DNA from 4 places in the Microbacterium sp. CIAB417 genome. Region 1 is predicted to be linked to each of the others. Evidence: riboswitches for the same ligand, from Rfam matches in the RefSeq annotation. Region 1 holds a riboswitch; each other region holds the start of a gene.
The links. A riboswitch is a leader RNA that binds a small molecule or an ion and turns the genes downstream of it on or off. The one in region 1 is predicted to bind thiamine pyrophosphate.

Region 1 (7,386 bases):
CCTCCAGATGCTGGATGCCGGCATGATGACCCACTTCGAACGGGTCTCGCTCACGTCAGAAGGACCGGAGGCGATGGCGGCCCGTTTCGACCGCACGTCGGCGTACCTCCGCGATTCGATCTACGCGGACAAGGCGCACGCGGATGCCGCAGCCGCCCACGTCGACATGCTGCACGAGCGTGCGAGCTGGACGAATCCCGAAACGGGCGAGGTCGTCAGCGCCAAGCAGCCGGAATGGCAGCGGTGGACCTGGTGGACCTACATCTGGTCGGCGGTGCGCGGGTACCAGGAATTCGGTCCCGGCCTGTCGACGGCGGATGCCGATCGGGTGGTCGTGGAATCCCGCATCGGTGCGCAGAAGCTGCACGTGCCCGGCCCGTACTTCGGGACGTTCGCCGAGCTCGACAGCTACATCCGGACGGAGCTGCCGAAGAAGTCGCTGACGATCTTCGCCGCGCTCGCCGGCCACTCGTTGCGGCACCCCGACGTGAAGGGGCCGGTGGCGAAGTGGGCGACGCGGCGGGTGCTGAACGGCGTCCTGTCGCTTCTTCCCCTGGAGGCACGGTACTTCTTCGCCGTCGAGGACCGCAGCGAGAAGGAGTTCGCCCGCGGCGCGCGTTTCACCAAGTGGATCGCGAAGCTCTCCCGCAAGAACCAGACCGCCGAGCAGCTCATCGCGCAGGCGATCGGGGAGACGATCGCGGCCCCGTATCGGAAGGTGAGGGCGAAGAAGCCCGTCGCCGCGGCGTGAGGCCGCGGCGCGCCGTCAGGCGTGCGGGAGGAGGGATCGCACCGGGACGGCCGGGTCGACCAGCTGATCGGCGACGACGGGCGTGCGGCGGTCGATCAACCGCCGCGCGGCCCGCACCGCCAGGGGATCATCCACGCTGACGGCGCCGACGAGGCGATCGCCGTCCACGACGAAGACGGTCGGGTGCAGTCCCGGGCGCACGACCTCGCGCGCCGTGCCCGCCAGGGCGCCGACGACCTCGACGTGATGTCCGTAGCGGTCCGACCAGAACCAGTCGGCACCGCGACCCACGGGCGGAAGGCCCAGGATGGCGTCGGCGACATCCTGGCCGTCCGCCCGAGCCGCATCCCAGTGCCCGCTGCCGGGACGGAGCACGCCGTCCTTCCACCGCCGGGCGACGTCGCCCACGGCGTAGATGCCCGACGCCGACGTCAGGCCGCCGTCCTGGACGACGATTCCCTCATCCACGTCGAGCCCGGCCTCCCGCGCGACGATCGGATCGGTCACGACACCGGTGGCCACGAGCACACCGTCGACCTCGACGGCGTCGCCCCCGGTGAGGTCGACACGCAATGCCCCGCCCGTGGGGACGACGCCGGCCACGGTGTCGCGACGGGTGTCGACACCCGCGGCGCCGTGCATGGCGTGCAGGTGTGCGGCCATCGTCGGGCCGAAGGCGCGTGTGCCGGGGACCGCGGAGGGATCGATGAGGGTGACCTCTGAGCCGGCGGTCCGCAGCGCCGCGGTGGCCTCGGCCCCGATGAGCCCCGCGCCCACCACGGCGATGCGACGTCCCTTCAGCGCATGGAGGGCTCGGGCATCGGCGTAGGTCTGCAGTGACAGGATGCCCGGCAGGGTGCCGCCGGGGAAGGCCGCAGGTCGGGCGGCGGTGCCCGTCGCGAGCACGATCACGTCTCCGGCGAGGAGGGCGCCGTCGTCGAGCCGGAGTGTGCGGGCGGCGGCGTCGAGGGCCACGACGGTACGTCCGGCGCGAACCTCGATCGACGCCTGCGCGAGGGCCTCCGGGGCGGCGAAGGCGAGCGACGACAAGGGGGCGCCGTCGACGAGGACCGTCTTGGAGAGCGGGGGCCGGTCGTAGCAGGCCGCCTCCCGTTCGACGATGACGATCTCACCGTCGAAGCCGCGGTCCCGAAGGGTGGACGCCACCGTCCACCCCGCGATCCCTCCGCCGGCGATGAGGACTCGCCGCGGCGCGCTCACGCCAGGCGCTCGGGATTCGGCGTGAGCATCAGCTCGTCTCCGACCACCTCGACGGTGTGGACGCCGACGCCCCGCGTCGCGGGTTGGGTGAGGGCCGCACCGTCGGCGAGACGGAACGTCGCCGCATGCAGAGGGCACTCGACGCATCCGTTCTCTATCCAGCCCTGCGCGAGGGAGGTCTGCTCATGCGTACAGGTGTTGTCGATCGCGTAGTAGCGACCGGCGCTGAAGATCACGGCGATGTCATCCAGGGTGCCGGCCGTGGCACGCGGCACGACGAGCGCGGCATCCTCATCGACGTCGCCCACGACTCCGACCTTGATCGCTTGTCCCGGCGAGGGGGAAGTGCTCATGACGCCACCGTAGCAGCGGCGTCGAGGGCCACCGATCGACGACGACGTGCGCCGGGCAGCCGTGAACTCTTCACGGGACGGACGCCCCTGCGTCACCTTCCCCGCCATCGCTCCTGGCATGCTCACACCATGCAATCCCAGCGGATGGTCGTGGTCGGAGCGGGGCCGGTGGGGTCGGCGGTGGCGCGCCGGGCCGCGGAGCAGGGTTCCGCCGTGGCCGTTGTCACACGCTCCGGCGGCGGCCCGGACATCGACGGTGTACGGCTCATCGCTCTCGACGAGCGGTACGTCGAGCGCATCCGAGCGCTCAACGCGATCGCCACCCACCATGACCCGCGGACTCGTGCACGAGCCGGAAGTCCTGCTCGTCGATGAGCCGACCAGTGCCCTCGATCAGGAACGCGGGGCGGGGATCATGCAGCTCATCGCGGACCTCACGCACGAGCGCGACATCGCCACCCTCCTCGTCACCCACGACCTCGTGCACCGCGAGGCGCTGGACGAGCTCGTCACCGTGGTCGATGGCAGGATCGACAACCGGCTGACGAGCCTCACGGACGCGGTGTGATCGAGGCGCCTCGCGGTCCGGGCCGTCCGCTAACCTGAACCCACACATACGACACGGGGTGCCCTGCGGGGCTGAGATCACACCCGTCGAACCTGATCTCGTCAGTACGAGCGGAGGGATGTCGCACATGACGCGCGCGCCAGAGAACCTGATCGAATCCACCATCCGGGCCTGGGAGACGGTGCGGCAGCAAGGCCCGCTCGTGCAGTGTCTGACCAACGCGGTGGTCACCGGCTTCACCGCCAACGTCCTCCTCGCCCTCGGGGCGGCTCCGGCGATGGTCGACATCCCGGACGAGGCGGGGCCGTTCGCGCGCATCGCCTCGGGCGTCCTGGTCAATCTCGGCACACCCGGCGCAGAGCAGCGGGAGGCGATGCGCGAGGCCGTGGCGGCCGCTCAGGACGCGGGTACTCCCTGGGTGCTCGACCCCGTGGCGATCGGCGTCCTGCCGGTGCGCACCGCACTCGCCGCCGAGCTCGTCGCGGCGGCGCCGAGCGTCGTGCGCGGCAACGCATCCGAGATCCTCGCCCTCGACGGCTCGGGCGCCGGCGGCCGCGGAGTCGACGCGACCGACGCCGTCGAGGATGCGGTCGCCGCCGCCCGGCGCATCGCACATGCCACCGGCGCCATCGTCGCCGTCTCCGGCGTGGTCGACGTGGTCACGGACGGCGCCCGCGAGGCACGACTCGGTAACGGCGACGCATTGCTGACGCGGGTGACCGGTGGCGGATGCGCTCTCGGTGCGGTCATGGCGGCGTTCGCGGGCGTCGACAAGGATCGCTTCGCGGCGGTGACTGCCGCGGTCACGGTCTACAACGTCGCCGCAGAGCTCGCCGCTGAGCGCTCCGGGGGACCCGGAGGTTTCGCCGTCGCGTTCCTCGATGCCCTCGCCGGCCTCGACGCCGACACACTTCGCCACCGGGCGGTAATCTCGTGAACGCCGACCTCTCGCTGTACCTCGTGACGGATGCAGGCATCGCCGCGGCGGCGGGCCACGACATCGTCGAGGTGGTGCGCCAGGCGACGGCGAACGGCGTCACGGCAGTGCAGCTGCGCGAGAAGGACGCCTCCGCACGTCGCTTCCTCGACACGGTGACGAGGGTGTCGGCCGTGCTGCCCGACGGCGTCGCGCTGCTCGTCAACGACCGCGTGGACGTCTTCCTCGCGGCTCGCCAGGCGGGCGCGCGCGTGTCGGGAGTGCACGTGGGGCAGAGCGATCTTCCGCCGGAGGCGGTGCGCACACTGGTCGGCGACGACGCGATCGTCGGCCTGAGCGCCGCCACGCCGGAGCAGCTGGCTTCCGCATCCGACAGTAGTGTCGTGGACTACGTCGGCATCGGTGCCCTTCACGCGACCGCCACGAAGCGCGATGCGCCGCCACCGTTGGGCCACGAGAGGCTCGCCCGGCTGGTCGCGGCGAGCGCCCTTCCCGCGGTGGCGATCGGCGGTGTCACCGCCGCCGATCTGGGCCCGCTGCGGCGAGCAGGTGCGGCGGGCGCGGCCGTGGTCTCGGCGATCTGCGGTGCGAGTGACCCCGGAGGTGCCGCCCGTATGCTGCGCGCGGCATGGGATGCGGCATGAGTGCCGCGCGCGCCGTTGTGCGGGTGCTGAGCATCGCGGGAACCGATCCGACGGGAGGTGCCGGCATCCAGGCGGACCTCAAGAGCATCGCCGCGAACGGCGGTTACGGCATGGCCGTCGTCACCGCCCTCGTCGCGCAGAACACGCACGGCGTGCGTTCGGTGCACGTGCCGCCCGTCGCGTTCCTCGCCGAGCAGCTCGACGCCGTCTCCGACGATGTGCGGATCGATGCGGTGAAGATCGGCATGCTCGCCACCGTCGAGGTGATCGAGACGGTCGCGGCCTGGCTCGGCCGCATCCGCCCGCCGGTCGTCGTGCTGGATCCGGTGATGGTCGCGACGAGCGGCGATCGTCTGCTGGACGCGGATGCGGAGGATGCCCTCCGGCGGCTGCTGCCGCACGTCGACCTCGTGACCCCGAACATCCCCGAGCTCGCGATCCTCGCGGGCGCACCCGAGGCCTCGGCGTGGACCGACGTGCTCGCGCAGGCGAGTGCCGTGGCTCGTGCGCACGGCGTGCGCGTGCTCGCCAAGGGCGGTCACCTGTCGGGGGAGCGGCTGCCGGATGCGCTCGTGGAGATGATCGACGGTCGCGTCGCCGTCACCGAGTTCGCCGGTACCCGCATCCGCACCCGGAACACGCACGGCACGGGCTGCTCGCTCTCATCGGCGGTGGCGACGCGCGCGGCGGCCACCGGCGAGTGGGCGCAGGCGACGGCGGAGTCGAAGAGGTGGCTCGCCGAAAGCATCCGTCACGGCGCGGAGCTCGAGGTCGGCTCGGGCAACGGTCCGATCAGCCACTTCGCCGGGCTCTGGGAACGCGGCGGTCTTCACACCCGGCCGACCGCGCACGAGGTCGAGACTGGGTGGTGGGAGGACATCGCCGGCATCCGTGCGGAGATCGACGACCTGCCGTTCGTGCGGGGGCTGGGCGACGGCACGCTCGAGCGGAGCGCGTTCCTCGGCTACCTCGCCCAGGATGCGCTGTACCTCGGCGAGTACGCCCGCGTGCTCGCCGATGCCGCTCGCCTCGCGCCGGACTCCGCGGAGCGTGCGTTCTGGGCCGGCAGCGCCCAGAACGCGATCATCGGTGAGCTCCAACTACACGAGCGCTGGCTCGCGGGCGAGTCCGGGCTCGGTTCGCACCCCGACGCGGTCACGACGGCCTACCTCGATCACCTGCTGGCGGCCTCGGCCCGCGGCGACTACCGGGTGCTCATCGCGGCGCTGCTGCCCTGCTACTGGATCTACCAGGACGTCGGGGAGCGACTGCACGCCCTCTCGCACGAGGAGCATCCGTATCGGTCGTGGCTCGACACCTACGCCGACCCGGCGTTCGCTGAGTCCACGCGCCGCGCGATCGACATCGTCACCAGAACGGCAGCGTCGGCGGATGCGGCGACCCGCGCAGCGATGCACGATGCGTTCCGGGGGTCCTCCCGTCACGAGCTCGCCTTCTTCGCCGCCTCGCGATGACGGACCGCTCGCTACTCGTATCGCAGGGGTGTCACCGGATCTGCTTGTGCGGCTCGCGCCGCCGAGGCGGTTGAGGATCGTGGAGAAGGTCACGACGCCAGCGTCGTCGCACACGCGGCGTCGGACGACCACCCACGGGTGGAAGCCGGGTGGAGATCGTGTGCGTCAGGCGTCGCGCAGGCGAAGCGTCGTCACAGCCGCCGCCGTCATCCAGACGGTGAACACCAGCCCGACCGCGTGGATCGGATCATGACGGACGGTGCGCGCGCCTTCCGGCGCACGTATGAGCCCGACGGGAGCCGGGCATGACGGAAGCGCGTGACGATGACGCTCAGACGGATGCACCCCGCTCATGCGTCGGGAGCGGGGCGGCGGATGCGGGGAGCCGGGGGTGGCGGGACGGGCTTCGCGGCGACGATATCGACGCGGCGGATGCGCTCCACTCCCCGCTTGCCGTCGACGACGACCGCCTCCTCGTCGGCGCTGAGCAGTTCGCCCAGGGCATCCGTCGCCTGCCCGGTCGGCAGCAGGTAGCGCACGACGACGCGCGCGCCGGGCTCGGGGAGTCTCACCATGCGCCGGGGGCGTAGTCCTTGAGGAACACGCCGAAGAGGTCCTCGCCGGCCTCGCCGCGCACGATCGGGTCGTACACGCGCGCCGCTCCGTCGACGAGATCCAGCGGAGCATGGAACCCTTCCTCGGCCAGGCGCACCTTCGTGGGGTGCGGCCGCTCGTCCGTGATCCACCCGGTGTCGACGCTCGTCATGAGGATTCCGTCGCTCTCGAACATCTCCCGTGCGCTCGTGCGGGTCAGCATGTTGACGGCGGCCTTGGCCATGTTCGTGTGCGGGTGGCCGGGACCCTTGTACCCGCGGTTGAAGACACCCTCCATGGCGCTGACGTTCACGATGTAGGTGCGGCGCGCGCTGCTGGCCGCCAGCGATGGCCGGAGCTTCGAGATGAGCAGGAACGGTGCTGTCGTGTTCGCCAACTGCACCTCGAGCATCTCGAGCGGATCGACCTCCTCCACCCGTTGCGTCCAGGAGTTGACGTGGTCGAGGTCGGGGATGAGTCCTCCCGCATCGATCGCCGTGCCCGCCGCGAGGCGCTCGAGCGAGCTGGAGCCGGCCGCCATGGCCTGCTCGGTCAGTTCCTCCGCGCGGGCTGCAGCAGCCGCGAGGATGGGATGCGCGCTCACCGAGCGTTCGAGAGCCTGCGGGTGCTGGTCGTTCGTGTGCCCGAAGGTGACCAGTTCGGGAAGCGGTCCGTCGGGAAGCGGCGCCAGCTCCGCGTCGACGAGCGGCTGATAGGCGCCGGGGGAGCGGCGCACGGTCTGTGTCGCGTTGTTGATGAGGATGTCCAGCGTTCCTGCCGCCGCCACATCGTCTGCGAGCCCGATCACCTGGGCGGGGTCGCGCAGGTCGATGCCCACGATCT
Region 2 (7,386 bases), on a different contig from region 1:
GGCGGCGTAGGCGGGCTGGCCGATCTGGCCGTCGAAGGCCGCCACGCTCGCCGTGTTCACGATGACGCCGCGGTCGCCGGACGCCGTCCGCTCCTGCCTCGCGATCACCGCCGACGCCTGCGAGAGCACGTTGTACGTGCCGACGAGGTTGATGCGGATGATCCGCTCGAAGTCCGCCAGCGCGTTCGGTTCGCCGTCGCGATCCAGCACCTTGGCCGGCGGAGCGATGCCGGCGCAGTTGACGAGGATGCGCAGCGGGGCCTCGGTGTCCGCCAGCGCGACGGCGGCCGCCGCATCCTCGGGGCTGGTGACGTCCCCCGGCGCGAAGGCGCCGCCCAGTTCGGCAGCCAGGGCCGCACCGGCCGAGCCGGGGAGGTCCAGCAGGGTGACGTGCGCCCCCGATGCCGCGAGAGCGCGGGCGGCGGCCAGGCCCAGACCGGAGGCGCCTCCGGTGACGAGGGCACCCGATCCCTGGATCTGCATGCTGTTCTCCTTCGAACGATCGTGCAACTCAGTTCCAGCTTACGCGGTTCCGAGTTCCAGACTGGCGTCCGCGAACGCGGCGGTGTTGGCTGGAGTCATGGAACTGCGTCGCAAGCGAGCCTACGACACCGCCGAACCCTCCGACGGGTTCCGCGTGCTCGTCGATCGGCTCTGGCCGCGCGGCGTCTCGAAGGAGCGCGCCGCGATCGATCTGTGGGACAAGGACACCGCTCCGAGCCCGGAGCTGCGCAAGGCGTGGCACGCCGCACCGGATGCCGAGTGGGCCGAGTACGCGGACCGCTACCGCGCCGAGCTCGCCGAGGAGAGCGCGCCGGCGCTGCGCGAGCTCGCGGACGTCGTGAAGCGGCATCCGGTCGTGACTCTCGTCTACGCCGCGCACGACACCGAGCACAATCACGCCGTCGTGCTCGATGAGGCGCTGCGCGAGCTGCTGTGACGATCCCCGCCGCCTCCATCGCCGTCCCCGGCCGCGTGCGCGCGCTCGCGCGCGGCGCCGCGCTGACGCCCGTGTGGGAGAACGGGATCGGCGGGCTCACCTTCCGCACGGACGACGACCGCTACATCAAGTGGGGTCCTCGGGACGCTGAGGCGAACATGCGCGACGAGGCCGAGCGGATGCGGTGGACGCGGCGCTGGATCCTGGTTCCCGAAGTGCTGGAGCAGGACCAGGATGCCGAGCACGAATGGCTCGTCACAGCCGCGATATCCGGCCGCAGCGCCGTGGACCCGCGCTGGATCGCCGAACCGGAAGCCGCGGTGCGCGCCGTCGGCCTCGGGCTGCGGCGGCTGCACGACGCCCTGCCCGTCGCCGAGTGCCCATGGGAGTGGAGCGTCGAGAGCCGATTCGAGAACGCCGCTCGCCGCGGCATCCGCATCCCCGAAGCGCTGCACGACGCACCGGAGATCGACCGGCTCGTCGTCTGTCACGGTGACGCGTGCATGCCGAACACGCTGGTCGGTGACGACGGGCGACCGCTCGCGCACGTCGACCTCGCCGCGCTCGGTGTCGGTGACCGGTGGGCGGACATCGCCGTCGCCTCGATGAGCACCGAATGGAACGTGGGTCCCGGGTGGGAGGACGCCCTCATCGCCGCCTACGGCGTCGAGCCGGACCGCGAACGGCTCGCCTACTACCGCGACCTGTGGAACGCGAGCTGAGTCAGCTCCACACGAAGCGGAAGCTGCCGACGGCGATCGCGGCGGCGATCGCCAGTGCCATGATCGCCAGCCCGCCCACGAGCGCCACGGCATCCCGACCGTGCAGGCGCGAGGGGCGCGCCCACGTGCGCGGGATGCCGGAGCCGAAGCCGCGCGCCTCCATCGCCATGGCGAGCTTGGTCCCGCGGCGCACCGCGAACACGAGCAGCACGAACGCCATCGAGAAGAACCGCCGCAGGGCCCCGGCGTCGCCGACGCCGCGCGCCCTCCGGGCGAGTGCCATCGTGCGCCAGTCGTCGAGGAAGAGTCCCAGCATGCGGGTCCCCGCCAGGATGCCGAGCACGAACCGGCTGGGCAGCCGGGCGACCTGCGAGAGCGCGTCGGCGAGCTCGGTCGGGTCCGTGCGACCGAAGAGCAGGATGGTCGGAAGGCCGAGCGCCAGCACGCGCAGGCTCACGGCGACCGCCAGCGCGATCGAGTCGTCGCTGATGGTCGCGAATCCGAAAGTCCAGTAGACGCGGCCTGCGGGTTCGGCGTACAGCAGCATACTGACCCCGGCGATCGGAGCGAAGATCGCGATGGGCAGCAGGCGCCGGAGGACGGTGCCGAGGCTCAGACCGGTCAGCGGCAGGCACAGCAGCTGCAGGGCGATCGCCACGAGCGCGCTGGTCACGTCGATCGAGGCGAACAGCGGCACCGACAGCACGAGGGCGAGGAGGAGCTTCGTCACCGGGTTCACTCCGTCCAGCCAGAGGGACTCCCGGGTCTCTGCGCGGAGCGCGTGCAGTGTGCCGGTCATGCGGCCACCCGCCTCTCCAGCTCGATGCGGTGCCCGCCGAGATGCTGTGTCACACCCTCGTCGTGCGTGACGGCGATGATCGAGCGCCCGCGGGCGATCTCCTCCTGCAGCAGGGACACGAGGGATATCCATCCCTTCCGGTCCTGCCCGAAGGTCGGCTCATCCAGGACGATGACCGCCGGGGATGCCGCGAGCACCGTCGCGACGGACAGCCGGCGCTTCTGGCCGCCGGACAGCGTGAACGGGTTCGCCAGGGCGAGGGGCGCGAGGTCCAGTCGTTCGAGCAGTGCGTCGACGACGGCGTCCGTCCGCGCGCGATCCCAGCCCAGCGCCTTCGGGCCCACCGCCAGCTCGTCCCGCAGGGTCTGCGTGAGGAACTGATGCTCAGGCTCCTGGAAGACGGTGCCGATGCGGGTGAGGAGCTCGCGGGAGGACCACCGGAAGGGTCGCCGCCCGCGACGTCCTGCCAGATCCTCCGCGGCGAGCACTTCGCCGTCCCGCTCGGGGATGAGTCCGGCGAGGGTGAGGGCGAGAGTGGACTTGCCCGCACCGTTCGCCCCCGTGACGACGGTCGCGGCTCCCCGAGGAACGCGCACGTCCAGCCCGCTCTGGACGGGGCTGCGCGCGTCCCGCGCGATCGTGAGCTCGGACGCCGACAGCACGGCGTCGCCGGTGGCGTCCGGCAGGGCGGGCAGCTCGATCCCGGCATCCGGCACCCACACGCCCGCGTCGGCGAGCGCCGGGCCGTGCTCGGCGAAGACGCGGGCGGGGGCGCCGTCGGCCAGCAGCCCGCCGTCGGCGGCGAGGACGATCACGCGTGTCATGAGGTCGACCCAGACCGGCGTGCGATGCTCGACGACGACGAGGGTGGCGCCGGTCTCGTCCACGGCCCGCTCGACGCTCGCTCGCACCTCCTGCACGCCGACGGGATCCAGATTGGCGGTCGGCTCGTCCAGCAGCAGGAGGCCGGGGCGCATGGCGAGAGCACCGGCGAGGACCAGGCGCTGCTTCTGTCCGCCCGAGAGCGCCTTGGTCGGACGGCCGAGCGGCACATCGAGACCGGCGGCGGCGAGCGCCTCCGACACGCGCCCGGGGATCTCGGATGCCGGAACGCCGAGGTTCTCGCAGCCGAAGGCGACGTCGTCGGCCACGGTGGACAGCACGATCCCGGCATCCGGATCCTGCAGGACCAGACCGGTTCGACCGCGCGAGGACTCCGGCGCGGCGCCGTCGATCAGCAGGGTCCCGGTGCGCACACCCTCATCCGCGTCGCCGAGGACGCCGGCGATCCCGGCCAGCAGCGTCGACTTGCCCGCCCCGGACGCGCCGAGCAGCAGCACGCGCTCCCCCGGCTCGATCGTGAAGGAGACGTCGCTCACGGCCGGAAGCCTGCGGCCGGCGTATCGCCATCCCCAGCCCGTGGCCTGCACCCGAGCCGGCCGGGCGGCACTCATCCCGCCCTCAGACTTCGCGGACGAGCTCTCGCCCGGCCGCGAAGCGGTTCAGTGCACCGGTCACGGCCAGAGCGCGCACGAGCAGCCAACCGACGATGCCGGCCAGGATCGCGCCCGAGATCACGACGGTGGTGAGGTAGATGGTGTTGAACTCGAGCGACTTCAGGATGTTCGGCGAGCTGCCGTAGAAGAGCTCGAAGATCCAGGCCGCGGCCCCCGCGCCCGCCCCGGCGAGCATGGCGACGACGATGCCGAAGCGACGGTAGAGGAACAGCGCGAAGACGAGCTCGGCACCCAGGCCCTGCACCAGGCCGGAGAGCACGGTTGAGACGCCCCACACGTTGCCGATCATCATCGAGACGATGGCCGCGACGAGCTCGACGACGAGGGCCGCTCCGGGCTTGCGGATGACGAGCCCGCCGACGACGCCGCCGAGCAGCCAGATGCCCACGGCGATCCCGCCGAGACCGGGGGTGAGCGCGTCGGCGGCGCCGAACCAGGCGTAGCCGATCGTGTTCCAGCCCCAGAACACCAGGCCGAGCGCGACCCCCAGGACGGCGGCGACGACGATGTCGACGACGCGCCAGCGCCAGGGATGCGCACCGGCGGATGCTGCGGCGGATGCGCTGGACGCTTCGTTCGAAGCGGATGCGGGCGTGGACGTACTCATCTGTTCTCCTCCCTGCGCCGGCATGATCCGGATCAGGTTCGACGGTCGAAGCGCGGATCGCTTCCTCTCAGCCCGGCTCGCCGGACTCCCGTGGGTTGTGAGCACGATCTTACTCCGATGCCAATACGGGGGAGTCACATGCGGATTCGGTAGCGTATGCGGGTGACCCTCGACGAGCAGACCGACGGCGGCGGCGCCCTGACGCGCCGGGAGCGTCGTCGGCGCATGATCGTGGACGGGGCGGCGACCGGTTCGAGCGGCGCATCCGCGGAACCCGAAGCCGCGTCCGAGCAGGCTGCGGGCGATGCCGCGGACGTCGGGTCCGACGCTGTTCCGGATCCCGAGACCGCGGTCCTGACGGATGCCGACGCTGCAGTCCTGACGGATCCCGAGACCGCAGTCCTGACCGATGACGACGCCGCGACCGATGCGACGTCGGATGCCGCGACCGCCGCGGCGCCCGCTGGCGATGTCCGGGTCCTGTCCGAGGCCGGCAGTGACGTCACGGCGGATGCGGAGACCGCGATCGCGTCGGATGCGGCGCCCCGCACCGGCATCGAGGTCCCGATCGACGTGACGCAGGATTCCGACGCCGCGACCAGCGAGGCACCCGCGACTGCCATCGTGTCCGATCCCGAGACCGGCGAGACACCCGCGACCGTGATCGTCTCCGACGCGGAGGTCGGCGGCGCGGCCGAGACCGGCACGGACGCCCGCGACGACGACACCGCGGAGGTCGCCGCTCTCCTGGCCGCGGACACCGCGATGGAGCGTCCCGCCGCCTGGGCGGACGAGAACTCTCCCGCGACCGCGCTGCTCTGGGTCGATCCGCTCGCGGTGGCCGCGGCGAGCGGGGCCGCTGCGATCGACACGTCGACCGACCGCGACGACGGGCCCGACCTCCTGGTGGGCGCCCCGCGGCGCGGCATCCTGCGCCCGGGCATTCTGGTTCCGCTGGGGACCCTGGTCGCGCTCGCCGTCGCCTATTCCGCCACGGCGCTGCTGTGGCCGCTTCATGAGCTCCCGCCGACGGTCGAGGCCGTCGCGGTGGAACCGGTCGCGGCCGAGGCCGCCGCGGTGACCTGGCCCGCCGACGGCAGTGCCGCGATCAGCGTGGACGGCATCGGGACGGCGTCGTCCACCGGAGATCGGGCACCGATCGCGAGCGTGACGAAGGTCGTCTCGGTCATGCTGGTGCTGGAGGAGCGACCGCTGAAGCCGGGCGAGCAGGGGCCGGAGTACGCGTTCGACTACGGAGACACGCTCGACTACTGGTCGTACCGCCGCGACGACCAGTCCGCGCTGGACGTTCCGGTCGACGGGACGCTCACGGAGTACCAGATGCTGCAGGGCGTTCTGCTCGGGTCGGCGAACAACTACATCGACCGGCTCTCGGACGAGATCTGGGGATCGGACAGCGCCTTCGCCGACGCCGCCGAGCAGTGGCTCGCCGCGCGGGGGCTCAGCGACATCACGATCGTGACGCCGTCCGGCCGCAACGAGGGGAACGTCGCCTCCCCCGCATCACTGACGAAGCTGGCGTCGATCGCCATGGCGAATCCGGTGTTCGCGGAGATCGTCGGAACGGCCTCGGTGGAGCTCCCCGGCGCGGGTCTCGTGACGAACTCGAACGGGCTTCTCGGAGAGCCGGGATTCGTCGGCGTGAAGACCGGATCGCTGGACGGGGACTACAACCTGCTCAGCGGCAAGGACGTCACAGTCGGCGACACCACGGTGCGCCTGTACGCCTCGGTGCTCGGTCAGGACGGCGACGACGAGCGTCTGGAGGCGAGCCGGGCGCTGTACGCGCAGGTGGAGGCGGCGCTGCAGGCGCAGGGCCCCGCTGTCGCCGCCGAGACCGTCGTCGGCGAGGTGAGCACCCCGTGGGGAGCGAGTGCGGACGTCGTGACGGATGCCGACGCGGCCGTCGTGCTGTGGAACTCGGCCGCGCCGACCGCCGAGGTCGTGTTCGACCTCGGCGATGCCACCGAGGCGGATGACGCAGTCGGCACCCTGACGGTCACGGGACCGCTGGACTCGGTCGAGGTGCCGGTCGTCCTCGCCGAGGAGATCGAGCCGCCGAGCGCGTGGTGGCGGCTCACGCACCCGTTCGAGCTGTTCGGCATCACCGACTGATCGCCTTACGCGAAGAGGCCGCCACCCCTCCGGGTGGCGGCCTCTTCGGACTGCGGTCAGGCCTGTTCGGACTCGGATTCGACGGGCTCGCCCTCCGCGGCATCCTCCGCCTCGCCGGTGACGACCACGGGAGTGGACGCGGTCATCGCCTCCTCGGCGTCGATGTCGGTCGCGGCCTGCTCGAACTGCGACTGGTACAGCCGCCAGTACGCGCCCTGCGCCGCGATGAGCTCGTCGTGCGTGCCCTTCTCGACGATGTCGCCGTGCTCCATCACGAGGATGAGGTCGGCATCGCGGATCGTCGACAGGCGGTGCGCGATCACGAACGAGGTCCGGCCCTGGCGGAGGGCCGCCATCGCGTGCTGCAGCAGCAGCTCGGTACGGGTGTCGACCGCGCTCGTCGCCTCGTCCAGGATGAGGATCGACGGCTGCGACACGAACGCCCTGGCGATGGTGATCAGCTGGCGCTCACCGGCCGACACGTTCGAGGCGTCCTCGTCGAGGACCGTCTCGTAACCGTCCGGCAGCGCGTGCACGAAGCGGTCCACGTAGGTGGCCTTCGCCGCCGCCAGCACTTCCTCGTCCGTCGCCGTCGCCCGGCCGTACCGGATGTTCTCCAGGATCGACCCGGCGAACAGCCACGGATCCTGCAGCACCATGCCGGT
Region 3 (7,386 bases), on a different contig from region 1:
CCGAGCACTGCGAGGGTGCGCGAGAGCGGTTGCCGGGGACGGCGGCGCGGGCTCCGGCGCTCGCGCACCACGGGCGGTGCGGGATCGGGAACCGACGCTTCGGGCTGCGGCTCGGCCTCGGGTTCGTCGATCGGGTCGATCACCTCGGTCGGGCCGGTCGCGACGTCACCGGAGGGACGGACGTCGCTCAGATACAACGCCTCCTCTTCGGCCTGCGATTCGAGGTCGATGCGGCCGTCGGAGCCGAAGCGACCGGGTCGATGCGCGGAGAATGACACTGCGCAAGGGTAGGAGGCCCTGCCTGTGTGACAGGTGCGAGCCGCCCGAGCGCGCTCAGTCGAGGAAGATGTCGGGGAACATCGCCGAGTCGGGGGTGCCGGGCACGGCGGCGTATCCCGAGAGGTCGGTGACGCCCGCCTCGGCCAGCACGTCCTCGACGATCAGCGTCTGGCCCGTGTACTCGCGCGCGGGCCGCGTGATCACCTCGTACGCCGCGTCCGCGTAGATCTCGGGGGTGCGGCTGACGGCCATCATCCGCTCGCCGCCCAGCGAGAACTGCACGGCGGCGGTCGCGATCGTCGTCCGCGGCCACAGTGTGTTGGCGGCGATACCCGCATCTGCGAACTCCGCGGCCATGCCGAGGGTCGCCATCGTCATCCCGTACTTCGCGAGGGTGTAGCCCGTGTGCGCGCCGAGCCACCGCGGCGACAGGTTCAGCGGCGGCGACAGCGACAGGATGTGCGGGTTCGGCGCATCCTTCAGCATCGGCACCGCGGCGCGGGAGAGCAGAAAGGTGCCGCGCACGTTGACGTCCTGCATGAGGTCGTACTTCTTCGTCGCGAGCTCGAGAGAGCCGGACAGGTCGATGACCGACGCGTTGTTGACGACGACGTCGATGCCGCCGAACTCCCCGTGGGCGGTCAGCACGGCCTGCGTGATGTCGTCCTCGTTGCGCACGTCGCCCACGAGGGGCAACGCGTGCCCGCCCGCTTCCTCAATCGCTGCCGCCGCGGTGTGCACGGTGCCCTCGAGCTTCGGATGCGGGGTGTCGGTCTTGGCCAGCAGGGCGATGTTCGCGCCGTCGCGCGCCGCGCGCAGCGCGATCGCGAGGCCGATGCCGCGGCTACCGCCGGACATCAGGATGGTCTTGCCGGCGAGCGGCTTCTGCTCGGTCATGGGATCTCCTTGGTACGTCTGAGACGTCGGCGTCACCCGCGGCGGGCGGATGCGGCGGCGAACGCCTGGATGCGGGCTTTCGCCTCGGGGGTGTCGAAGGCGGCGCCGATCGTGCGCGCCTCGTCGTCGAGGTTCTCGGCGAACGACCGGTCGGCGCCCGAGCGGACGAGCCGCTTGGCCTGGCCGAACGCGCCCGTCGCGCCCTCGAGCCAGAAGCGGGCGATGTCGAGAGCACGGGATGCGGGATCGGCGACCACCTCCGCGACGAGCCCCCATTCGAGCGCCTCCGGAGCCGACAGCGTGCGGTCCTGGAGGAGCAGCTGCAGCGCGCGGCGCGAGCCGACGGCGGCGGCCAGCAGGGTCGAGACGCCGAGGTCGGGCGTGAGGCCGATGTTCGCGTAGCGGCTGACGAACTTCGCACCCTCCGCCGCGACGATGTAGTCCGCCGTGAGCATCAGGCCGAGCCCTCCCCCGGCGACCGCGCCTTGGACCGCCGCGACCACGGGTACGTGGGACTCGGTGAAGGCACGGATGCCCTCGTGGATCACGTGCGCCGCCGCGGTGACGTCGCTGCCGCCGGCGCCGGAGGTCGCCATGGAGATCACGTCGCCGCCGGCGCAGAAGGCGGGGCCCGCCGCATCCAGGAGCACGGCGCCGACTGCGGGGTCGGCGGTGACCTGGCGGGCGACGTCGCGCCAGCGCTCGCCCATGGCGAAGTCCATCGCGTTCAGTCGATCGGGACGATTCAGCGTCACGCGGGCGAGACCGTCGGCAATCTCCACCAGGATCGAGTCGGCGCTCATCGCGGAGCCATCCGAATCGCGCCGTCGAGACGGATCGTCTCGCCGTTGAGGTAGCCGTTGCGCACGATCTCGGCCACGAGGCCCGCATACTCGTCGGGCCGTCCGAGGCGGGCGGGGTACGGCACCTGCTGACCGAGCGAGTCCTGCGCGGGCTGCGGCAGACCCGCGAGCATCGGCGTCTCCATGATGCCCGGCGCGATCGTGACGACCCGGATCGCATGGCGGGCGAGTTCGCGGGCGATCGGCAGGGTCATCGCGTGCACGCCGCCCTTGGACGCGGAGTACGCCGGCTGCCCGATCTGCCCGTCGAACGCGGCGACCGACGCCGTGTTCACGATGACGCCTCGGTCACCGCCCGCGGCCGGCTCGGTGCGGGCGATGGCGGCTGCTGACTGGGCGATGACGTTGTAGGTGCCGACGAGGTTCACGCGCACGAGCTTCTCGAAGTCGGCGAGCGGTGTCGGGGCGCCCTCACGATCCAGCACCTTGGCCGGCGGGGCGATGCCGGCGCAGTTGACGACCACGCGAAGGGGCGCGACGGCGGATGCGGCGGCGACCGCATCCGCAATCGGCTCCGGACTCGTGACGTCTGCCGCGGCGAACGTGCCGCCCAGCTCGGCCGCGCGTTCCTCACCCGCCGAGGACGGCAGATCGACGAGCACGACGTGCGCCCCGTCGGCGGCGAGTCGCTGCGCCGTGGCCCAGCCGAGTCCGCTCGCGCCGCCCGTGACCAGCGCGGATGCACCCGCGACATCCATACGTTCTCCTTCGTACGTCGGTATCGGGTTCCACCCTACGCGGCACCGGGTCCCACCGTCACGCGCCACCCCCGCTTCGGCTCCGCGGACCCGCTCACCCTGCCCCCCGCCCGCCCGCCCCCGGCCCGTTCGCCCGGCCACACTCTCGCTCCCCTGTCACAGATCGACGCGCAGCGCTCGATCTGTGACAGGGGAGCAGGCGGGGTGACTGTTCGCCTGTCTGAGATCGAGGCCGGCGGCTCGATCTCAGGCAGGCGAACAGCGGGCGGAGCCCGGAAGCGTCAGAGGGCGAAGACGAGGGTCCAGGTGCCGGCGAGCACCGCGGCGGTCACGGATGCGGCGGCGATCACCGCCGCGAGGGCGAGCAGCACCGCGTCGCGCCAGCCCAGCCGCGACGGCCGAGCCCACGTACGCGGTGCGTCCGACCCGAAGCCGCGGGCCTCCATCGCCGTCGCGAGCTTCGTGCCGCGGCGGATGGAGAGCACGAAGAGGGCGAACGCCTGACCGAGGAAGCGGCGGATGCGGCCGCGGTCGGCCACCCCGCGCGCCCGCCGCGCCAGCGCGAGCTCGCGCCAGTCGTCGACGAGCAGCCCCACCAGGCGCAGGCCCGCGAGCGCACCGAGCACGAAGCGGGCGGGCAGGCGCAGCAGTTGGGCGAGACCGTCGGCGAGGTCGGTCGGATCGGTCGTGATGAAGAGGACGACCGACGGCAGCGCGATCGCCAGCACCCTCAGCACGATGGCGGCTGCGAGCGAGAGGGATCCCTCGCTGACACGCACGAGCCCCCACTCGAAGAACACCGCGCCGGAGGGCCGGCCGTACAGCACGGTGGCGGCACCGCCGATGAGTGCCGCGACTCCGATCGGCCACACGCGCAGCCAGAGCTCGCGCGCCCGCAGCCGCGAGAAGGCGAGGAGCACGAGCGTGGCGGCGAGAGTGACGGCTGCCGAGACCGGGTCGATCGAGAGCAGCAGGGTGACCGAGACGACGAGGGTCGCGACGAGTTTGGCGACCGGGTTGATCCGGCCCAACGGACTGGCCGAGGCGTCGATCGCGAACAGGCTCATGAGGCCCGACCCAGCCGCAGCTCGTCGTCGGCGAGCGCCTCGACGAGGGCGGGATCGTGCGAGACGAAGCCGATCGCGGTGCCGTCGGCGCGGAGCTCGTCGATCAGGTCCGCGAGCTCCCGCCAGGTGCGCGCGTCCTGCCCGTAGGTCGGTTCGTCGAGCAGGATGACGCGGGGCGCGGTCGCGAGAACCGCCGCGACCGTCAACCGGCGCTTCTCCCCGCCGGAGAGCGTGAAGGGGTTCACCTCGGCGAGGCGTCCCAGGCGCAGGCGCTCGAGCAGCGGATCGATCCGCGCGGCGACCTCCGCCTCGGAGAGCCCCAGCGCGCGAGGACCGACGGCGAGCTCGTCGCGCACCCGCGCGGTGAGCAGCTGATGCTCGGGCACCTGGAAGACGGTGCCGATGCGGGTGAGCAACTGCGCGGCGCGCCAGCGCGAGGGGTCGGATCCGACGCCGGCGGCCAACGCATCCGCCGCGCGTACCTCGCCGCCGATCGGCGGCAGCAACCCCGCCAGGGTGAGGGCGAGCGTGGACTTGCCGGCGCCGTTGGCTCCCGTGATCGCGAGCGCCCGCCCCGCGCTCAGCTGCACGTCGATCCCGGATGCGGCGGCGAGCGCCTCGCGGCGTCCGATCCGCCGCCGCCCGACCGCGAGGCCGGCGCCGATCACGAGCGGTGACGCCTCGGCGGTGCGCGGGCGCCGGGTGGTCTGCACCGGCACTCCCGGCACCCAGACCCCGGCCTGCGTGAGGGCGTCTGAGGCCGCGGCGAAGACGTCGGCGGGAACGCCGTCCGCCAGCACCCCGCCCTCGGGCGCGAGCACGACGACGCGGTCGACGAGATCGGCCCACAGGTCGACGCGGTGCTCGACGACGACGAGCGTCGCCCCGGTGCGGGCGGCGACCGCGGCGACCGCATCCCGCACCTGTCGAGCGCCGTCGGGATCGAGGTTGGCCGTCGGCTCGTCGAGCAGCAGGAGCTTCGGGCGCATGGCCAGCGCACCGGCGAGCGCGAGCCGCTGCTTCTGTCCGCCCGACAGGGCGGACGTGGGGTGGTCGAGCGGCACCGACAGCCCCACCGCATCCAGCGCTTCACCGACTCGCGGCCAGATGTCGCCGGCGGGTACCCCGAGGTTCTCGCAGCCGAACGCGACGTCGTCGCCGACGCGGGCGAGGATCACCTGCGCGTCGGGGTCCTGCAGCACCATGCCCGCGACGCCGCGGACGGATGCGGGGGGCTGGCCGTCGACGGTCAGCTCTCCCGTGGCCTCGCCGTCCTCGTCGCCGCCCAGCACGCCGGCGAAGGCGCGCAGCAGCGTCGACTTTCCCGCACCGCTCGCTCCCAGCAGCAGCACCCGCTCACCGGGCTCAATCGTCAGATCGATGTCGGCGACGGCCCAGCGCCTGCGGCCGGCGTGCCGCCACCCCCACCCGCGGGCGACGACCCGCGCGCCGAGCGTCACGCCGCGTCGGCGGCTTCGACGATGCGCGCCTGACGTCCGGAGGCGAACCGGTCGAGCGCTCCCGTCGCGGCGAGCGCACGAGCGATCAGCCACGAGACGAGCCCCGCGATGAGGATGCCCGAGACGATCGCCGAGACGAAGTAGATCGCGCGGGGGCCGGCGTCGTACGCCGCGATGGAGGAGAAGTTGGTGTCGAGCAGCGCCACGGCCAGTCCCGTGAGCGCACCCGAGACGAGGGCGACCCAGAGCCGGTAGTTCGCGTAGGCGAACAGCGCGAAGCCGAGTTCGGCACCCACCCCCTGCACGACGCCCCAGATGAAGGTCGTGAAGCCCCACTGCGTGCCGAGCGCCATGGAGACGACCGCGGCGACGATCTCGCCGTACAGCGCCGCGCCGGGCTTGCGGATGATGAGCCCCGTGAGCACACCCGCGAACAGCCAGCCCCCGGCGAGCAGGCCCTCGAGCCCCGGCAGGAACGCGAGCGCCGTGCTCAGCGGCGTCCAGGCCTGGCCCCAGACCCAGAAGATGACGCCGGCGGCGACACCGATCACGCTGGCGACGACGATGTCGACGACCCGCCAGCGCCACCGGGAGGTGAGAGAAGGACGAGCGGATGTGGACGTGGACGTGTGCATTGATGCTCCTTCCTGCGCCGGCATGATCCGGATCAGGTTCGACGGTCGAAGCGTGGATCCGCTTCCTCTCAGCCCGGCTCACCGGACTCCCGTGGTTGACGTGCCGAGTATAGACCCGCAGCTCGCGCTACCGTAGGCGAGTGACCGTGACAGGCCCGACCCCGCCCACTCGGCGTTCGCTGCGCCGCGGCGGACGCGCCGAGCCGACCGTCGACGAGGCGCCGCTGCCGCCCGACGACCTCCAGATCGACGTGCCGCGCGTGCCGGCGGATGCGGCATCCACTCCGGCGATGATCGCGGCCGCGAGCTTCGACGACACATCGGAGCACACCTTCTCTCCCGCGCAGGATGCGACCGCGTCGGTGCCGGTGGTCGTGCCTCCCGTGACCACGGCGCTGAGCTGGGTCGATGAGACCTCCGTTACCCACGCGTCCCGGGCGGTTCCGCAGATCGAGGCCGCGGGCGCCGCATCGTTCACCCCCGTCGCCGCAGACCTGCTCGCCCGCGCCCCGCGCCGCACCCCGTGGCGCCCCGGGGTGCTCGTTCCGATCGGGCTGATCGTCGCCGTGATCGCGGCGTACTGCGGCACCACGCTCCTCTGGCCGCTGCATGCGATCGCCCCCACCGTGCAGGCGTCCGTCGTCGAGCCCACCCCCGCGGCAGCGGCCGTCGGCGCCTGGCCGGGCGAGGGCAGCGCCGCCGTTGTGGTCGACGGCGTGGGCTCGGCCATCGCGTCCAGCGCCGATGCCCGGTCGATCGCGAGCATCACCAAGGTCGTGACGGCGATGGTCGTCCTCGACCAGATGCCCCTGGCCGCGGGCGAGCAAGGCAGGGAGTTCGCCTTCAGCGCCGCCGACGAGCGCGAATACTGGTCGTACCGCCGCAACGGCGAATCGGCGCTGGACGTTCCTGTGGGAGGAACGCTCAGCGAGTACCAGATGCTGCAGGGCATGCTCATGGGCTCCGCGAACAACTACGCCGACCGCCTCGCCGACACCATCTGGCCCAACAACGCCGTCTACGCGCGGGCGGCCAACGACTGGCTCGCCGCCCACGGCCTGGCGGGCATCACGATCGCCGGCCCCGCCGGCATCGAGGCCGAGAACACGGCGACCCCCGAGGCGCTCCTGGAGGTCGCCAAGCGCGCGTTGGCAGACCCGGTCATCGCCGAGATCGTGCGCACGCCCTCCGTCGAGCTTCCGGGCGCGGGTCTCGTCGAGAACACGAACAACCTGCTCGCGGACCCCGGCGTCGTCGGCCTCAAGACCGGCACTCTCGACTCCTACAACCTGCTCGCCGCGAAGGACGTCACGATCGGCGACACCACCGTGCGCATCTACGCCGCGACGCTCGGACAGCCCGACGTCGAGACGCGGGATGCGGTCACGCGCGCCCTGTTCGCCCAGGTCGAGCAGGAGCTGCAGCTGGGGCCCTCGGTTGCGGCCGGCACGACGGTCGGACGGGTGGAGACGCGGTGGGGCACGACC
Region 4 (7,386 bases), on a different contig from region 1:
AGCACCCGGCCCCAGTTGGGATCGTTGCCGAAGATCGCGGCCTTGAAGAGGTTGTTGCGCGCCACAGAGCGCCCGACCTCCACGGCCTCCTGCTCGGTGGCCGCGTGGGTGACCCGGATCGTGATGTCATGGCTCGCGCCTTCGGCATCGCCCTGGAGCTGGACGGCGAGATCCTGACAGAGCTCGCGCAGCGCGCTGGCGAAGTCCTCGAGGTCGGGCTTCACACCGCTGGCCCCGTTGGCGAGCAGGGTGACCTGATCGTTGGTGGACATGCAGCCGTCCGAGTCGAGCCGGTCGAACGTGGTCCCGGTGGCCTGCCGCAGCAGCGTGTCGGCCTCGAGCGCCTCCAGGTCGGCATCCGTCGTCAGGACCACGAGCATGGTCGCAAGCCCCGGCGCGAGCATGCCCGCGCCCTTCGCCATGCCGCCGATCGTCCAGCCGTCGCGGGACACGACGGCTGTCTTCGCGACGGTGTCGGTGGTCATGATCGCCTGCGCCGCGGCGTCACCGCCGTCGGCGGAGAGCTCGGCGATCGCCTGCTCGGTGCCCGCGAGCACCTTGGCACGGAACTCCTCGTCCCCCGTGCCGATGAGGCCGGTGGAGCACACCAGCACATCGCCGGCGCTGATGTCGAGCAGCTCGGCCGCCTTCTCGGCGGTCTGGTGGGTCGTCTGGAAGCCGAACGACCCCGTGAAGCAGTTCGCCCCGCCGGAGTTGAGCACGACCGCCTCGACGACGCGGTCCGCGATCGCCTGCTGGGACCAGATGATCGGGTTCGCCTTCGCCCGGTTGCTGGTGAAGACGGCCGCGCCGACCTTGCGGGGCCCGCGGTTCACGACGACGGCGACGTCCGGCTTGCCGGTGGACTTGAGTCCTGCGGCCACTCCGGCCGCGTCGAATCCTGCGGGGGCGGTGACGCTCACGGGGCGACTCCGTTCACGGTGAGGGCGCGGGCCTCAGGCAGTCCCAGCGCGATGTTCATGGACTGGACGGCAGCTCCGGCGGTGCCCTTGACGAGGTTGTCGACCGCGGTCACGACGGTCACGCGGTTCGCCGCACGGTCGATGGCGAGCCCCATGAGCGCGGTGTTCGCGCCGAGGACGTCGGCCGTGCGGGGGAAGTGCGCTTCCGGCAGCAGCTGGACGAAGGTCTCGTCTCCGTAGGCGCTCTGCCAGGCATCCCGGATCTCCGCATCCGTCACGTCGTCCGCGATCGGGGCGGTCGAGGTCGCCAGGATGCCTCGGGACATCGGGACGAGCACGGGTGTGAAGGAGATGCGCGGGTCCGTTGCTCCGGCGGCGGTGAGCGCCTGCTGGATCTCGGGGATGTGCCGGTGCGTACCGCCGACCGCGTACGGGTTGGCGGTGCCGAGGATCTCGCTGCCGAGCAGGTTGGTCTTCAGGCTCTTGCCCGCCCCGGACGGGCCTACAGCCAGCACCGAGACGATGTCCGACGGATCAACGACCCCGGCGGCGACGCCCGGGACGAGGCTGAGGCTCACGGTGGAGGCGTTGCATCCGGGGGCCGCGATGCGGGTCGCTCCGCGAAGCTTCTCGCGCTGCTTGGTCCCGTCCACGAGGAGTTCGGGAACGCCGTACGTCCAGGCCTTGTGGAAGGTCCCGCCGTAGAACGCGTCCCAGGCGTCCTGCGAGACGAGCCGATGGTCGGCGCCGGCGTCGATGACGAGCGGAACGTCGCCGAGCGCGTCGGTGTACTGGCCGGACTGGCCGTGCGGAAGCGCGAGGAACACGATGTCGTGCCCGGCGAGGATCTCGGGCGTGGTGTCCTGCAGTTCGAGGTGGGCGAGCGAGCGCAGGTGCGGCTGGTGCTGGATCAGCGGCTGACCGGCGTTGGAGTGCGCGGTGACGGTGCGGATCTCGATGTCGGGATGATCGGCCAGCAGGCGCAGGATCTCGCCGCCCGCGTAGCCGGATGCGCCGGAGACGGCGACGGAATACGTCATGGTTCTACCTTAACGGTCGGGGATGTTCGGGCCGGGGCGGCGACACCGGCACTCTCCCCGCCGGAAGCACGACGGGAGCGCGGGGTCGCCTAGAGTCGGCGGCCGCCACGGCGTCGGCGCACAGGGGCAGCGCTCACGAAGAGCGTTGCGTGAGGGTGCGCGACCGAAGGCATGTCGCGACCATAGCGCCCGGATCCGCGCGCGTGCAAATCCGGGGCGTCACCCGCGCAGTTCCCGCAGCAGCGCTTCCTCCTCGTCCCGGGTCAGTCCTGCACGTCGAGGACGGTCGACGCCGCGGGCGCGCTCGTCGGCGACGACCTTCGCGATCGTGTCCTCGAGCGGGGTCAGTGCGGCGCCCTCGGCCAGATACGCCCGGTTGCTGCGCCGGAGGAACCCGCTCATCTCGGCCGGCAGCCACAGCGGCAGCGACCGCTCCCCCATCCAGTAGTCGACCTCGTGATCGGCGAGCCAGGCTTCGCCGGCCTCCACGACCTCACCGGAGTGCCGTGTCGCAGCCCGGACGAGTGCAAGCATCTCGCCGAGCGGGAGAGGCTCCCCGATCGCGTTCAGGATGCCGTGACCGCGGTCCGTCGCGATGAAGGCGGCGAGATCCTCGACATCGATCACCTGGGCCCAGGCTTCCGCGAGCGGAGGCACGAGCACCGCTTCCGCGCCCGCGCGTTCGAAGGCGGCAGCCCAGTACCCGAACCGGTCGCTCGGGTCACCGGGCCCGACGATGAGCCCCGGACGCAGGATGCGGGCACGATCACCGAGCGATCCGACGGCCTGTTCGGCGGCGACCTTCTGGGCGGCGTAATCGTCCTCATCGCCCTCGCGGGCGGGTGCATGCAGCGGCGACGGCTCGTCCGCGTCCGGTGTGCTGTCGTCCGCATACACCGACATCGACGACACATACGTCCAGCGGCGAGCGCGGCCGGCGAGCGCCCCGACGGCTCGCTCGACGTGGCCGGCCCGTGATGAGACGTCGACGACCTCGTCCCAGTCCCGCTGCAGCTGGTCGTAGACGCCGTCGTCATCGCGATCGCCGCGGACGAGAGCCGTCCCGTCCGGAGCCGGACGTCCACCGCGAGCGAGACAGGTCACACGGGCCCCGGCATCCCGCCAGCGCTCGGCGATCCGCGACGACAGCCAGCCGGTCCCGCCCAGGATCAGAACGTCGGTCATGCGTCCATGTCACCAGGTCGACCGCGTCGGAGGAAGGGCTTCCGCTCAGAGCGGATCGACGCCCATGGGAGCCGCGAAGAAGGCGAGCTCCAGCTCACTGGAGCGCGCGAAGGCGCGGAACATCCTCTCGCGACCGTCGACGTCCGAGGCCGATGCGACCCGCGTCACGTAGTCGATCGCCTGGGTCGTGGCGACCTCGAACGCGGGGTCTGCATAGGTCGCGAGCCAGGAGGCGTAGGGATGCTCCGGGTCACGGGCGCGCTCACCGAACTCCCCCGCATGCAGGCGGCGTCCCAGATCGGTATAGAGCCAGAAGCACGGCAGGATCGCGGCGATCAGCTCGCCGTACTCGCCGCCGAACGCCGTCGAACGCAGGTGATCGAGGTAGGAGGTCGTGACCTCGGAGGGCTCCGCCGCGAACGTCTCACGTCCGATGCCGCTCTCGGGCGTCAACCACGACGCGTGCAGTTCCAGTTCGCCGACGATCGATCCGCGCGCGGAGTCCGCCCAGAACGCCTGCTCCATGGGCGTCGGGGCCAGCCTTGCCGCCTCGGCGAGGACCCGCGCGTATTCCCGGAGATACAGTGCGTCCTGCGCCAGGTAGGACAGGAACCGCCCGCGATCGAGTGTCCCTGCGGCGAGGCCTCGGACGAAGGCCGCGTCGTCGATGCTCCGGCGGATGCCGCGAATGCTCTCCCACCAGTCGCTCTCGATCTCGGCGGCCTCCGGTGCGGTGTCCGTGCCCCCGCGGCTCCAGGACCCGGCGAAGTGATGAAGCGGTCCGTGGCCGCCTCCGACGCCGAGTTCGCCGCTCGCGCGGAGTGATTCGCGGAGCCAGCGGCGCGACGCGGAGACAGCGTCGACGGGGTGCTCGCCGCGTGCGAGACGCGTCGCGAGCGCCGAGGACAGCGAACAGCCCGTTCCGTGTGTATTGACCGTGGCGATGCGTGTTCCACGGAACTCCGCCCGTACGTCACGTGCCGCGTCGATGAGCGCGTCGGGTGCGTCGTCGCCGTCGAGGTGTCCGCCCTTCACGAGTACGGCGGCCCCGATCCGCGCGGACACAGCCTCGGCTGCGGCGAGCGCGTCGTCCCAGCCGTCGATCGACCGGCCCGCGAGAACCGCGAGCTCGGCGAGATTGGGAGTCACGACATCGGCATGCCGCAGCAGGTCCTCGAGTCCCTGCTCCGCCTCGCGGTCGAGAAGACGATCGCCGCTGGTGGACACCATCACGGGGTCCACGACGACGATCGGCGGACGGACCTCCCGGAGCCACGCGGTCACCGCGCTGATGACTTCGGCGTTCGCGAGCATCCCGATCTTCACGGCATCCACCATGATGTCGTCGGAGACCGCGTCGAGCTGCTCGCGCAGGAAGCCGACCGGCGGGACGTGGACGCCGCGGACGCCACGGGTGTTCTGCGCGGTGAGAGCCGTGAGCACGGCCATCCCGTATCCCCCGTTCGCGGCGATGGACTTGAGGTCGGCCTGGACGCCGGCGCCGCCGGACGGGTCGCTGCCCGCGATGCTCAAGACCCGCGGCACACCGGCGGCGCGCCAGCGCCGCACGAACTCCGCTGCCGCGGTCCGCGGATCCTCGGCTGCGCACAGCGCGGAGACGACTGCGAGGCCGGCTGCTCCGGCATCCCGCAGCCGCTCGGTGTCCTCGATGCTCACCCCGCCGATCGCGACGCAGGGCAGCGGGCTCGCCAGCGCGAAGGACCGGAACCCCTCGATGCCCAGTGCCGGCGGGTGATCCGGTTTGGTCGTGGTCGGGCGGATCACACCGACGCCGAGGTAGTCCACGGTCCCCTCCGGCAGGGCCAGAACGGCATCGAGGTGCTCGGGCCTGTGGGCGGTGAGCCCGATCAGCGCCTCAGGTCCGAGCGCCTCACGAGCGCGGAGGACGGACACGTCTCCCTGCCCCAGATGCACGCCATCGATGCGCGCTCCCGCCGCCCGCGCCGCGAGCGCGGCCTCCACCCGGTCGTTCACCACGAGCAGGGCGCGTCCGTCGATGACACGGGACAGCTCGACGAGCTGCGCCGTCGTCTCGGCGTCCGTCGCCGTCTTGTCTCGCAGCTGCACGACGCGCACGCCTCCGGCGACGGCCTGACGGACGGTCTCGATGACGCCGCGACCGCCGCAGAGCGACGTGTCGGTGACGAGATACAGCGAGAGGTCCGGGGTCATCGGACGGCGCCTTCGACACGTGCGGCAGCAGCCACGTCGTCCGGCCGTACAGCCGCGAGCGCGTCGAGCAGTGCGACCGCGAAGCTCCCCGGCCCCCGTGAGGCACGCGCGGCGTTCTCCGCTGCGACCGTGTACACCAGACTCGCCGCCGCGACCGTCACCAACGGATCGCCGGTGCGCGCCGTCCCGAGGAATGCCGCCATCACCGCGCCGAGTGCGCATCCGCCGCCGGTCACCTTGGTGAGCAGCTCGTGTCCGTTCGCGATGCGCAGGACGCGCGCGCCGTCCGTGATGAGGTCGACCGGTCCGGAGACCGCGACGACGCCGCCGTGGCGTTCGGCGAGCGCGAATGCGGCGTCGGCCGCGGCATCCGTGCTGTCGATCGCATCCACACCGCGGCCGCCGACGGAGTGACCCGCGAGTGCCAGGATCTCCGACGCGTTGCCGCGGATCGCCGTGGGATTCTGCTCGGCGAGCTCTCGGGCGAGAGCGGTGCGCACCGGCAGCACGCCGATCGCGACGGGGTCGAGCACCCAGGGCGTGCCGGCGTCCACGGCGCCGCCGACGGCCTCGCGCGCGGCGTCGCGCTGCTCGGGCGTCGGCGTGCCGAGGTTGACCAGCACTCCCGAGGCGACGGATGCGAACATCCTGGACTCGCCGACGATGTCGACCATCGCCGGCGCAGCGCCGAGCGCCAGCAGCGCGTTCGCGGTGAACCCCGTCACCACTGCGTTCGTGATGCAGTGCGTGAGCGGCGGCGCCGCGCGCAGCGCATCGAGGAGAGCGCCGGCCTCCGTGACGAGGTCGGCTTCGGACGGTGGGCAGAGGCGATCGCTCACGCGACATCCCTTCGCTAGTACGAACTAGATCAGGTTCGACGGGTGTGTTCTCAGCCGCGGATGCGGCACCCCGTGTCACTGCCTCGCAGTCTAGCGAAGCGGTCGTTCAGGACGGCAGGTCCGCCAGTTCGGCGACCGTCCAGGACGGCTCAGGCCGCCAGCGCAACCACTCCGGCGCGAACGCCCAATGCCCCGCGTGGAAGGACGCGATGGCGGCCGCAGCGTGATCCTCGATCAGGGCGGCCTCCTCCGGTGCGATGCGTCCCTGCTCGACGGCCGCGACGAGTTCGTCCTCGTCCTTCATGTGGATCGTGCCGTCAGCCGTGATCCACACGTCCAGCACGTGATCGGACGAGTACGTCGCCCGATCCGTACGCTGGTGCGCGTTCTCGAGATTGACGTACCATCCGCCGAAGGTCCACTCGGAGCCGTCCGCCTCCTCCCAGAAGAGCCAGACCGACCACGGCAGGTCGGCCGGTGCGATCCGCAGGATGCCGTTGCCCCACCAGTCCTCGACGATGCGGGTGCGCGGCACGCGCCAGCGCTGGTCGAGCGGAACCGTGCGGATGCGACGGCCGTCCGGGGCGCCCATGCCTTCGAGCCTCGTTCCCACCCCCAGCCACGCGACGAGGCCTCGCTCGTCGTCGCGCACGACGCGCATCGGGGCGATGTTCGACGCTTCCCCGTCCTGCCAGCGCGGCTTGCGGTAGTGCCAGTCGATCTGCGCGCCGGGAGCGAGGAAGGGCGGGATGCCGAGGTCCCGCGCGCCTGCGGGGGCGGTCGGGGCGGTGGGCCGCAGGACGACGCCGGTCACTCGGCGTCCTCCCGCTCGAGAAGGTCGGCTGTCATGCCCCCATCCTGGCGCAGCTCGGCTCAGGGACGCGTCGACGCGACCAGCTCGGCCACCCGTGTCGCCGCCTCCGACAGACGCTCCGCGAACTCCGGGTCGGACTCCGCCCGCGCCGTCACGGCCTCGATGATGCGGGTGGCCGTGTCGGGCGTGGAGCCGGCGATCGTGAGGACCAGGTCGGCGCCGGCCTCGATCGCGGCCACCGCGTTCGCGACCGGGTCGGCGTAGGCCGGGTCGCCGGAGGACAGCAGCATTCCGAGATCGTCCGTCACGGCGACGCCCTCGAAACCGAGGTCGTCGCGCAGAATCGCGTACCACTCCGGCGACAGCGATGCCGGCAGGTCGGACACGCTCGT

Region 2: another riboswitch for thiamine pyrophosphate. It lies ahead of KYX17_RS21415 (ECF transporter S component); the one in region 1 lies ahead of thiM (hydroxyethylthiazole kinase).
Region 3: another riboswitch for thiamine pyrophosphate. It lies ahead of KYX17_RS08700 (ECF transporter S component); the one in region 1 lies ahead of thiM (hydroxyethylthiazole kinase).
Region 4: another riboswitch for thiamine pyrophosphate. It lies ahead of thiM (hydroxyethylthiazole kinase); the one in region 1 lies ahead of thiM (hydroxyethylthiazole kinase).

The regions. Positions count from the first base shown of each region.
Region 1 is NZ_JAHZUT010000003.1:999,414-1,006,799, reverse strand. Features, by position in the region: gene KYX17_RS17250 (oxygenase MpaB family protein) at 1-751, shown strand, start outside; gene KYX17_RS31835 (FAD-dependent oxidoreductase) at 767-1,972, opposite strand; gene KYX17_RS17240 (Rieske 2Fe-2S domain-containing protein) at 1,969-2,325, opposite strand; partial or broken gene KYX17_RS17235 (ABC transporter ATP-binding protein) at 2,660-2,893, shown strand; TPP riboswitch at 2,938-3,029, shown strand; gene thiM (hydroxyethylthiazole kinase) at 3,021-3,830, shown strand; gene thiE (thiamine phosphate synthase) at 3,827-4,474, shown strand; gene thiD (bifunctional hydroxymethylpyrimidine kinase/phosphomethylpyrimidine kinase) at 4,471-5,949, shown strand; gene KYX17_RS17215 (hypothetical protein) at 6,300-6,524, opposite strand; gene KYX17_RS17210 (SDR family oxidoreductase) at 6,518-7,386, opposite strand, start outside.
Region 2 is NZ_JAHZUT010000005.1:114,129-121,514, reverse strand. Features, by position in the region: gene KYX17_RS21440 (SDR family NAD(P)-dependent oxidoreductase) at 1-483, opposite strand, end outside; gene KYX17_RS21435 (DUF488 domain-containing protein) at 581-940, shown strand; gene KYX17_RS21430 (aminoglycoside 3'-phosphotransferase) at 937-1,662, shown strand; gene KYX17_RS21425 (energy-coupling factor transporter transmembrane protein EcfT) at 1,664-2,461, opposite strand; gene KYX17_RS21420 (ABC transporter ATP-binding protein) at 2,458-3,915, opposite strand; gene KYX17_RS21415 (ECF transporter S component) at 3,923-4,585, opposite strand; TPP riboswitch at 4,578-4,687, opposite strand; gene KYX17_RS31875 (D-alanyl-D-alanine carboxypeptidase family protein) at 4,748-6,721, shown strand; gene KYX17_RS21405 (ABC transporter ATP-binding protein) at 6,778-7,386, opposite strand, start outside.
Region 3 is NZ_JAHZUT010000002.1:406,195-413,580, reverse strand. Features, by position in the region: gene KYX17_RS08730 (DUF4407 domain-containing protein) at 1-278, opposite strand, end outside; gene KYX17_RS08725 (NAD(P)-dependent oxidoreductase) at 334-1,176, opposite strand; gene KYX17_RS08720 (enoyl-CoA hydratase/isomerase family protein) at 1,209-1,979, opposite strand; gene KYX17_RS08715 (SDR family NAD(P)-dependent oxidoreductase) at 1,976-2,737, opposite strand; gene KYX17_RS08710 (energy-coupling factor transporter transmembrane protein EcfT) at 3,019-3,804, opposite strand; gene KYX17_RS08705 (ABC transporter ATP-binding protein) at 3,801-5,264, opposite strand; gene KYX17_RS08700 (ECF transporter S component) at 5,261-5,899, opposite strand; TPP riboswitch at 5,892-6,002, opposite strand; gene KYX17_RS08695 (D-alanyl-D-alanine carboxypeptidase) at 6,040-7,386, shown strand, end outside.
Region 4 is NZ_JAHZUT010000011.1:122,590-129,975, reverse strand. Features, by position in the region: gene argJ (bifunctional glutamate N-acetyltransferase/amino-acid acetyltransferase ArgJ) at 1-923, opposite strand, end outside; gene argC (N-acetyl-gamma-glutamyl-phosphate reductase) at 920-1,963, opposite strand; gene KYX17_RS28740 (NAD-dependent epimerase/dehydratase family protein) at 2,183-3,148, opposite strand; gene KYX17_RS28735 (bifunctional hydroxymethylpyrimidine kinase/phosphomethylpyrimidine kinase) at 3,194-5,341, opposite strand; gene thiM (hydroxyethylthiazole kinase) at 5,338-6,180, opposite strand; TPP riboswitch at 6,170-6,263, opposite strand; gene KYX17_RS28725 (DUF402 domain-containing protein) at 6,287-6,994, opposite strand; gene KYX17_RS28720 (glycoside hydrolase family 3 N-terminal domain-containing protein) at 7,054-7,386, opposite strand, start outside.